DNA from 3 places in the Agrobacterium sp. 5Ca50 genome. Region 3 is predicted to be linked to each of the others. Evidence: predicted binding sites of a transcription regulator. Region 3 holds the regulator's gene; each other region holds the start of a gene.
The links. The regulator LexA, encoded in region 3, represses DNA repair genes until DNA is damaged. The targets are predictions, from matches to a motif close to TGTTCNNNNTGTGTTCNG.
Positions count from the first base shown of each region.

Region 1: the regulator LexA is predicted to act here: its motif matches at 1,849-1,866, upstream of uvrA (excinuclease ABC subunit UvrA).
Region 2: the regulator LexA is predicted to act here: its motif matches at 1,657-1,674, upstream of ACZ5FM_RS23280 (ImuA family protein).

Region 1 covers NZ_AP026438.1:1,598,910-1,602,287, forward strand. Annotated here, with positions in the region: gene uvrA (excinuclease ABC subunit UvrA) at 1-1,719, opposite strand, end outside; gene ACZ5FM_RS07800 (single-stranded DNA-binding protein) at 2,025-2,570, shown strand; partial or broken gene ACZ5FM_RS07805 (chloride channel protein) at 2,670-3,021, opposite strand; fluoride riboswitch at 3,104-3,180, opposite strand.
Region 2 covers NZ_AP026440.1:234,497-237,874, forward strand. Annotated here, with positions in the region: gene ACZ5FM_RS23275 (FAD/NAD(P)-binding protein) at 1-1,154, opposite strand, end outside; gene ACZ5FM_RS23280 (ImuA family protein) at 1,735-2,487, shown strand; gene ACZ5FM_RS23285 (Y-family DNA polymerase) at 2,408-3,378, shown strand, end outside.
Region 3 covers NZ_AP026438.1:1,280,834-1,284,211, forward strand. Annotated here, with positions in the region: gene ACZ5FM_RS06070 (ComEC/Rec2 family competence protein) at 1-972, shown strand, start outside; gene lexA (transcriptional repressor LexA) at 1,077-1,805, opposite strand; gene ACZ5FM_RS06080 (ATP-binding protein) at 2,256-3,378, shown strand, end outside.

The sequences.
Region 1 (3,378 bases), 320 kb from region 3:
GATGGCATCTTCGTCATGCTCCACCACAATCACCGTATTGCCGATGTCGCGCAGGTGCTGCAGCGTGTCCAGCAGGCGGGCATTGTCGCGCTGGTGCAGGCCAATCGATGGCTCGTCCAGCACGTAAAGAACACCCGTCAGGCCCGAGCCGATCTGCGAGGCCAGGCGAATACGCTGGCTTTCACCACCCGATAGCGTGCCGGAATTGCGCGACAGGCTGAGGTAATCCAGCCCCACATCATTGAGGAAGCGCAGACGTTCGCGGATTTCCTTGAGAATGCGCACGGCAATTTCATTCTGCTTGGCGCTCAGCGTCTCAGGCAGAACCTCAAACCAATCGCGCGCGGTGCGGATCGACATCTGCGTGACTTCGCCAATATGCAGCTTGTTGATTTTCACCGCCAGCGCTTCCGGCTTCAGGCGATAACCGGCGCAGGCCGGGCAGGGCGCTGCCGACATGTAACGCTCGATATCCTCACGCGCCCATGCGCTGTCGGTTTCCTTCCAGCGGCGCTCAAGGTTCGGCACGATGCCTTCGAAATTCTTCACGGTCTTGTAGGAGCGTGCGCCATCTTCATACTGGAATTCGATCTTGTCTTCGGTGCCCTGCAAAATGGCGCCCTTGGCCGCCGACGACAGGTCCGACCAGCGGCTGGACAGCTTGAAACCGAAGGCTTTGCCCAGCGCTTCCAGCGTCTGGTTATAATAAGGTGAGGTCGATTTTGCCCAAGGGGCAATCGCGCCGTCTTTGAGCGTGCGGTTTGGTTCCGGCACGATCAGGTTTTCATCCACCTTCTGCTGCGAACCAAGGCCGTCACAGGTTGGGCAGGCACCAAACGGGTTGTTGAAGGAAAACAGCCGCGGCTCGATTTCCGGAATGGTAAAACCGGAGACAGGGCAGGCAAACTTTTCCGAAAACAGCACCCGCTCATGGGTCTCGTTCAGGGATTTGTTGGCAGAACCACCGGCCGATGTTTCCTCGGCTGGCAGCGGCTTGTCGGCAAATTCGGCAATCGCCAACCCATCGGCCAGCCGCAGACATGTCTCAAGGCTGTCTGCCAGACGGCTTGCCATGTCGGCGCGCACCACCGCACGGTCCACCACCACGTCAATGTCGTGTTTGTATTTCTTGTCCAGCGCCGGCACATCGGCAATTTCATAGAACTGGCCATCGACCTTGACGCGCTGAAAGCCCTTTTTCTGCAGCTCGGCCATTTCCTTTTTATATTCGCCTTTGCGGCCGCGCACGATTGGCGCCAGAATATAAAGACGGGTGCCTTCCTCAAACGCCAGAATACGGTCCACCATCTGGCTCACCGTCTGGCTTTCAATCGGCAGGCCGGTGGCTGGCGAATAGGGCACGCCCACACGCGCAAACAACAGGCGCATATAGTCGTAGATTTCAGTCACGGTGCCCACCGTCGAGCGCGGGTTGCGCGAGGTGGTTTTCTGCTCGATGGAAATGGCCGGCGACAGACCCTCGATCTGGTCGACGTCAGGTTTCTGCATCATTTCCAGAAACTGGCGCGCATAGGCCGACAGGCTTTCCACGTAGCGGCGCTGCCCCTCGGCATAGATGGTGTCAAATGCCAGCGATGATTTTCCGGAGCCGGACAGTCCCGTCATCACGATCAGCTTGTTGCGCGGCAGGTCGAGATCAATCCCTTTCAGGTTATGTTCTCGTGCACCACGGATGGAAATCGTTTTCAATTCGCTCATGACAAGGCTCGGAATATATGTTGGCGGGCAGGGTCGGGCACTTATGTAGTGCGGCCAAGCCCAGTGTCGAGTTTAATCGTATGGAATAGCTGCTTTTCGATTCTGTTCCGCTGGATAATAGAGATTTATTGGAACAAAGAAAGAACAAACTTGACGTGAAAGCAATCCCGGTGAATTGTATGCAAACATTCCTTGTGGATTGTGTGGCGGTAAAGGTGCCCATTGGCCACCTCTATGGTCTATGATCTCACCAGTTTTAGAAAAGAAAGTTTTCCGGGCAAAATGCACGGAGCAAGGATAACGAGATGGCAGGCAGTGTAAACAAGGTAATTTTGATCGGCAATGTTGGGGCGGACCCGGAAATTCGCCGCACCCAGGACGGACGCCCAATTGCCAATCTTCGTATTGCCACCTCCGAAACCTGGCGTGACCGCAACAGCGGCGAACGCAAAGAAAAGACCGAATGGCACACGGTTGTCGTGTTCAACGAAGGTCTTTGCAAGGTTATTGAACAATACGTCAAGAAGGGCGCCAAGCTCTACATCGAAGGCGCGCTGCAGACCCGCAAATGGCAGGACCAGACGGGCAATGACCGTTACTCCACCGAAGTTGTTCTGCAGGGCTTCGGCTCCACGCTGACCATGCTGGATGGTCGCGGTGAAGGCGGTGGCGGCGGCAGCCGTGGCGGCGACTTTGGCGGCGGCGGAAATGATTACGGCGGCGGCTCCTCCGGTGGCGGTTATGGCGGTGGTTACGACCAGCAGCCAGCGCGTAGCGGCGGTGGTGGTGCACGCGGCGGCCAGCCTGCGGGCGGCTTCTCCAACGACATGGACGACGATATCCCGTTCTGATCGACAAAACGCTCATCAACAAAGCCCGGCAAGCAAACGCTTCCGGGCTTTTTGCTATCCGCCGTGTGGTTACGGTTTGCCCTTTGCCCGCCGCTGCTGTTTGGCCTTCACGCCCCGCCGAACCACCGACAAGATGGGTCAACACCGTACTGACCAGAATAAACGGCGCCATGCGCAGCGGCACGCCGCCATCCGGCTGGTGGATCTGTTCAACAATCAGGTTGTTGCCACCCTCGGCCGATTTGCCAAAGGCACCATATGCCCACACCATGGCAAACCCGGCGATGGGCATCAGGTAGATCAGCCAAGGGTGGTCAAACCGCAGCACGGTCGTCCGCTCAAGGCTCCACAGGAAAAACGCCACCAGCGACCAGACAGTCACCGCCATCGGCACTACAATGGCCACCCATTTGCCAAGGCTGCGCACCTGCCGCAAACGGAGGCCGATAATCGAATGAAGGCCGAAATCGGCATGAAAACGGGAAAGGCGGCGAAACGGAATTCCAGAAATGACTCTACTCCTGCGCAGTGTGCGTTGAGTAGGAGTCATCAGCTTCATCGGGGAAGCGGTTCGGCATAATGCCCGGCAGAATCCATTACCGTTGGCCCGAGAAATAGGCCATCCGCCGCCGCCTTGTCAGCGGCCGCGGCAAACGCCCAGCGACGGCTAATAGGCAAAAAAATGAGCGGTGAAAACAATTCAAAACACAAGATAAAGTTGAAAACACATCAAGCATTCGCTACAAATGAATCGGTCCGAGCGGAGTGGCGTAAGCCACTGATCCATTTGTGGGTCACTGTTACCAAG
Region 2 (3,378 bases), on a different replicon from region 3:
ATACCCTTGAATGACCGGTTAAAACGCGTGAGATCGGTTGTGTCGAGGTGTGGTATGGCTTTCTCTATAATCTCATGCGTAATGAGAATGGCGTATCGCCAGGGAATGGTGAACTGCAGCTCGAAATTAAGGTGCGCTTCCGCAAGGTTTGCCGCCGCCCATACGAATGGATCGGTGTCTGAACGCCGCCCATAGTAAGCGTCCGCAAATGTGTCAACCGACAGGTGACTAAGACCGATTTCAGCGGAATAATCAGGGTCAGCTGCCAACAACTCTCGCTGGAACAGATCAAACACCCGATCCAGCAGGCCCTGAGAACCGATATTGACTTCGTTTTGGATGGCTTCATACGTACAAATTTGTGGTTCTATATAGGGAAGTGGGCAGTAGAAGTCAGCTTCGGGCAATAAGCCCTTCCGGGACATCATTGTTGCGTGAAAGTCCTGGTGTCCTGCACTTGTTACGTACTGCAATGTTCCTCCGGCGTCACACACGAATGAACTACAAGAGGTCGCAACTGTTAGAAGTGCATCGATACCGCTGAGCGATGTACCAAGAATGCCAAGTCTGCCATCGCCGATCTCTTGCAGTTCTGTGGCGGGCCACGGCGACGCGAAATATCCGGGTTTGACCTGAGTGTTTTCAGGCCAGTTGTGACCCGTGGCCATAACGACATGGTCGAACACGGCGTCAAAATCCCCGTCGAAGCTGGAGACTTTAAGACGGATATCGGTTGTACCGAGCTCAATGTCGGTAACCCTATGGCCGGGATAAACCTCCACGCGATGGCGGTTGATTTTTCCAACGGAGAGGATCGCCTGAAATTGATCGTGAAAATAGTCTCCGATCACTAAACGCGGATAAAATTCGCGATCATTTATTGATGATCGGTTTATGTTGAATGTGCTCAGATAGTCGTTGGACTGACGGTTAAGCCAATCCACGAGCGTTTCCATCAACGGCGGTATCTCGATGCTGGGAATATTTGACAACATAACCGGATCATTTGCCCCCGGCAGGTAGGGTGTTCCCTTGCCGGCGACAAGTTCGGCATCAAACACGCTGATTATCAGCGGGACTGGAGAGGCAACCAGCGTCTTGAGTGTAAAAATTCCGGTTGGGCCTGAACCGATGATGCAAATTCTGGTATTCATGCATTTACTCCACATCGCCCACTGCGGCGGCAGTGTGTAATGGTAACGGTCGCTATTGTGTTCCGCTAACAAGCTCTGTGTACGTTGACGGACTAAGCCATGCATTAGGTTAGACACCACCGTGTCGAAGCCCGCAGATTTCTCAAGTTAGTGCCCGTTTGGTCTACATGAGTTACGCCGTATGGTTTTCGCGGCCTTGGTGCGGTCGAAAAGAGAGGTTTCGGCCCGTGCTGCTTACCACTCAGCTCTATTTTCTGAGAGCCAAGCAGATGTTTTCAGGGCCAAGCTGTTAGCCTTGGCTCAGGGCGACTGATCCGGGGAAGCTCAAGAAAATTGGACGAGGCCATTTTTCCCCGCTATCCACCATCTGGCTACAGATAGGCAAATATTTTTAGATAAATTGCGTTTTCGCTACGAATTTGATTCTAATCACTATTTGCCGACATTCTAGCAAAAAGGATAATATTCCCAATTTCTACAGCGCTTGACTCTTCGTTGCCTTGGGAACAAACAATGAACAAATGAACTCTTGCGACGTAATGTCGACTTGCAAACACACGTCCGAAGGGAGCTGTGAACGATGACTGCTGCCTGCAAACGGGTGATCGCAGATTTGCGTGAGCGTATAGCGTCGCTTGAAGGCGCATCCATGCGCAAAGCCGGAGTGTTACCGTTTGGCGTCGCTGATATTGATAGGGTTTTGCCAAGTGGTGGCCTCGCCTTTGGTGCGCTTCACGAGTTTGCAGGCGGCGGGGCAGGGACGGTTGATGGCGCAGCCGCAGCCCTGTTTGCGGCCGGTATTGCTGCCCGCACCAAGGGCCCTATCGTCTGGTGCCTGACGCGACCTGATCTGTTTTTTCCAGCCCTCGCACAAGTCGGCCTCCATCCGGATCGAGTGATTTTTGTGGAATCCGACCGTGAAGAAGACGTGCTTGCCAACATGGAAGAGGGATTATCCTTTGGCGGGTTGGGGGCTGTCGTTGGTGAACTCGTTCGTTTGCCGATGGTCGGTTCACGTCGGCTTCAACTGGCGGCCGAACGAACTGGCACCATGGCCCTGGCAGTCCGGCGATGGCGTCGTCAAACGGAGGCCAATGATTTCGGCCAACCAACTGCGTCAACAACCAGATGGCGCGTCAGTGTGATGCCATCGCAAGGACTTCCGGTACCCGGGGTAGGCAGTGCCCAGTGGTTTCTGGAACTGATGCGCGTGAAAGCGGGCGAGTGTGCGGAGTTTTTCGTGAGGGCGTGCGATGACACGGGTCGTATCCATCTATCTACCGGATCTGCCGACGGATCGCATTCGTCGCGCCGATCCTTCAATTTCGGCTGATCAGGCAATTGTGGTGATTGCCAGAAGCGGCTCCAAACGCTGGGTATCTGCCACTGATCACGCGGCCCGAAAAGCTGGCGTCTACGTCGGCATGCCAGCGGCGAAAGCGCAGGCTCTGTTTCGCGAATTGCTGCTGGTCGATGCTGATCTTGAAGCTGACGCGGCTGCCTTGGAACGTATTACCCTTTGGGCACTCACCATCTATTCGCCAGTTGTTGCGGTCGACGGTTTAGATGGCATTGTCATGGATACGGAAGGGGCTGATCATCTGCAGGGTGGTGAACTGCCGATGGTTACCAGAATCACCAACCAGTTTCTGGCAAAGAAGCTTAACGTCCGTGTGGCGGTGGCTGATACCTGGGGTGTAGCCCATGCCTGTGCGAGAACCATCAATCGCGGCACGGTGATTGTTCCGGTAGGGGAGAGCGTGCGGGCCGTGGAGAAACTGTCTGTATCGCTGCTGCGTTTGCCACCAAATGTCATCACTGATCTCAAGACCCTCGGTTTCCAGACGATTGGCGAACTTGCCAACACACCACGCGCGCCACTGACCTTACGCTTCGGGCCTGAAATTGGCCGTCGGCTTGATCAGATGTTCGGTCGGGCTGCAGAACCCATTGATCCAATCAGAACACCTGATTTGATCGAGGTCAGCAGAGCATTTGCCGAACCGATCGGAGCTGCAGATACCATCAACAAATATGTCGGCCGACTTGTCGTCCAGTTGATAGATGAATTGCAGAAAAGGGGATTGGGTGTCAGGCGTGCCGACCTGATCGTCGAAAAGGTAGATGGCACACGACAGGCGATCCGTGCCGGAACCGCCAAACCAGCGCGTGATATCGCCTGGTTGACAAAGCTGTTTCGCGACCGCACCGAAAAGATCGAACC
Region 3 (3,378 bases):
TTGATCGCCATGCTGCTGATGCCCTTCGGGCTGGACGGGCCGTTTCTGACCGTCATGGGTTACGGCATGGCGATGACAATTGATATTGCCACCTATGTGGCCTCATGGGGAGGCGATGCCGGAGTCGGACGACAACATCAATGGTTTCTGGGCGCCGGAACGCTTGGCCTATTGGCGCTGACACTGTTTCGCACCCGACTGGCTTGGGTAAGTGCTGTGTTCCTGCTGGCAGGCCTTGTGCTGTTTGTGCTGTCACGGCAACAGGACAATCCCGATCTGGTGGTTTTTGAGGACGGGAAACTGATGGCACTGGTTGGCGAGGATCAGGTTGCCAGCACCAGCCAACGCCCATCCGGCTTTATCTATGACCAATGGGCGCGGGCTTTGTTCTTACCTGACAAATATATTCGGCCAAACATGCTGCAGGAACTGCCAGCCCCAGAACCATCGCCTGACGATGCCAATGACAGAACGACAGGCAATGCCGATGCCGCACCACCACGATCACGACGGCCGATGCTGGACGAACACACCATTCAGACTGAAAGGCAGGCGATGTCTGCCGCCGTTACAAACGCATCTGATGCCTTTACCTGCCGTCGCGACAGCTGGTGTATCGCCAGATCAGCGAAGGGGCAGGTGGTGATTTCCGTGCTGGATAACAGATATCTTGGTCTCGCCTGCGACATCGGTTCTGTGGTTATCACCACGCGTCCCACATCATTTGAAACCTGCCGCTCCGGCGCCTTTTTGCTCAGTGCCCAGACATTGCGGCGCACCGGATCGCTGGAGATCACATTTTCAACTGAGGCTACAACCGCCGCAAATCAGGATTTGCCGATAGAGAGGATGACGGCTGCCATTTATGGTTCCTACCGTCCATGGACCATGCATCGTTATTATAACTGGCGCAGCAGGACATTTGAAACGGCAGTACCGCCGCATGTCTCGCAACTGCTGGACCGTCACTAGACTAACGTAAGCTGAAGGCTAGTTTTGTCGGGCGTTTTCCGACGACAGTAGCGATGACGCGCTGGCGCGTCATCTGGCAGTGATATGGGTCTGATGATGACCGCTTAGTGGTATCTGCGGATCAGGCCAACCAGCTTGCCCTGGATCTTGACGCGGTCAGGTCCAAAGATGCGGGTTTCATAGGCCGGGTTTGCCGCCTCAAGCGCAATAGATGCACCCTTGCGACGAAAACGCTTCAAGGTCGCTTCTTCATCATCGACCAGCGCCACGATGATGTCACCGGGATTGGCGGTCTTGGCGTTGCGGATGATGACCGTGTCGCCGTCAAAGATGCCAGCATCGATCATCGAGTCACCGCGCACTTCCAGTGCGTAATGTTCACCAGAACCCAGCATGTCAGCCGGCACGGACACATCATGTGTGTTGTTCTGGATGGCGGAGATCGGCACACCGGCCGCGATCCGTCCCATCATCGGCACCGATACCGAGCTGCCGCCATCATTGGCGCTGACAGGCGCGGGGGTCGGAGCAGGGGCGACAACCGGTTTTGGTTTGCCAAGGCTGCCTTCGATCACACTTGGTGAGAAGCCACGCTGTGGTTTGAGGCTTGGCGAATAGGCTTCAGGAAGTTTGATGACTTCCAGTGCGCGAGCCCGGTTTGGCAGGCGGCGAATGAAGCCACGTTCTTCAAGCGCTGTGATCAACCGGTGAATGCCGGATTTGGACGCGAGATCAAGCGCATCCTTCATCTCATCAAATGAGGGAGGAACACCGGATTCCTTCATTCTTTCGTGAATGAAAAGAAGCAGTTCCTGCTGTTTGCGTGTGAGCATGAAGTCGCACCCCAACCGTTGATGAAAATCGAAACAAATGCAGAACATACACTATATGTTCCATATGTGTTCCGCAAGGCTTTAATATTTCGTAATCGCCGCGCCGGTGAATTTTCTTTCAAAACAGCCAAGACGTGTAATCGCTGCCTATCGTTCTGTTTTTAAAAAGATTTTACCTTAATTCGGGGCAAAACGACCAGTCAGAAACTGAGGCTCGCAACACCGCCCGATAGCCGGCCAACCGGCACCACTATCAATCTGATATCGTAAGGCGCTGTGATTCGGTTCGTTTGATTCTCTCCACCAGATTGGGTTGGCAGCGCATATTCCCTGTGCATTTTTACCTTCACGAGGAAGCATTGCGTTGAAATCTCTGTTATGGGGAGGGTTCGCTGCTCGTTCGGAGTCGGCATTCAACATCAATTTTTGACAGTATAAGGTTTTAGGGCATTGCAGGTCGGCATCGACATGGGAACGCTATCGGGTGGGCAGGCTGCCAAACTCGACATTGAGGAATTGCTCGCCACGCGTCTGCTGGTGCAAGGCAATTCCGGTTCCGGAAAGTCGCATCTGCTGCGCAGGCTACTTGAACAATCCGCCCCCTGGGTTCAGCAGGTCATTATTGACCCTGAAGGGGACTTTGTGACGCTGGCCGACAAGTTCGGCCATATCGTTGTGGATGGCGAGCGCACAGAAGGTGAGTTGGCCGGTATTGCCAACCGTATTCGCCAGCACCGCGTATCCTGCGTCCTGACGCTTGAAGGTCTTGATGTCGAACAGCAGATGCGGGCCGCAGCTGCATTCCTCAACGGCATGTTCGATGCCGACCGCGAATATTGGTATCCGGTGCTGGTGGTGGTCGACGAAGCGCAGATGTTTGCGCCGTCCGTGGCTGGCGAAGTAACCGAAGATGCCCGCAAGGCATCGCTTGGCGCCATGACCAACCTGATGTGTCGCGGCCGTAAACGTGGTCTGGCCGGCGTTATCGCCACGCAGCGTCTGGCAAAACTTGCCAAGAACGTGGCGGCGGAAGCCTCCAACTTCCTGATGGGCCGTACTTTCCTTGATATCGACATGGCACGCGCAGCCGACCTGCTCGGCATGGACCGCCGTCAGGCGGAAATGTTCCGCGATTTGCAGCGTGGTAATTTCGTGGCGCTTGGCCCGGCTCTGTCGCGCCGCCCACTGCCTATCGTCATTGGTGCTGTGGAAACCTCGGCTCGGTCGTCATCGCCCAAGCTGATGCCGCTGCCCGATGCACCGCAGGACGTGGAAGACCTGATCTTCACGCCAGACCCGGAAGAATTTACGCGCGCCCCTGTGCGCCGCACGCCACCGGCACCGCGCCCGACAACGGACATTCTGGCAGAGCTGTCGCGCTCGACGCCGGCGGCGATCACGCCAGCCTCCGAACAGCCGCAGCGCAGCAGCGCCTCGGACATGACGCCGGAAGAGCGCGAAGAAAAGATCTCAGGCGTTCTCTACGAAATTCTGGATGATCCGCAGTCGGCCTATCGCACGGACGCTGTGCTCTATCAGGACTTTCTTGTGCGCGCCCGCATGCGCCGCATTC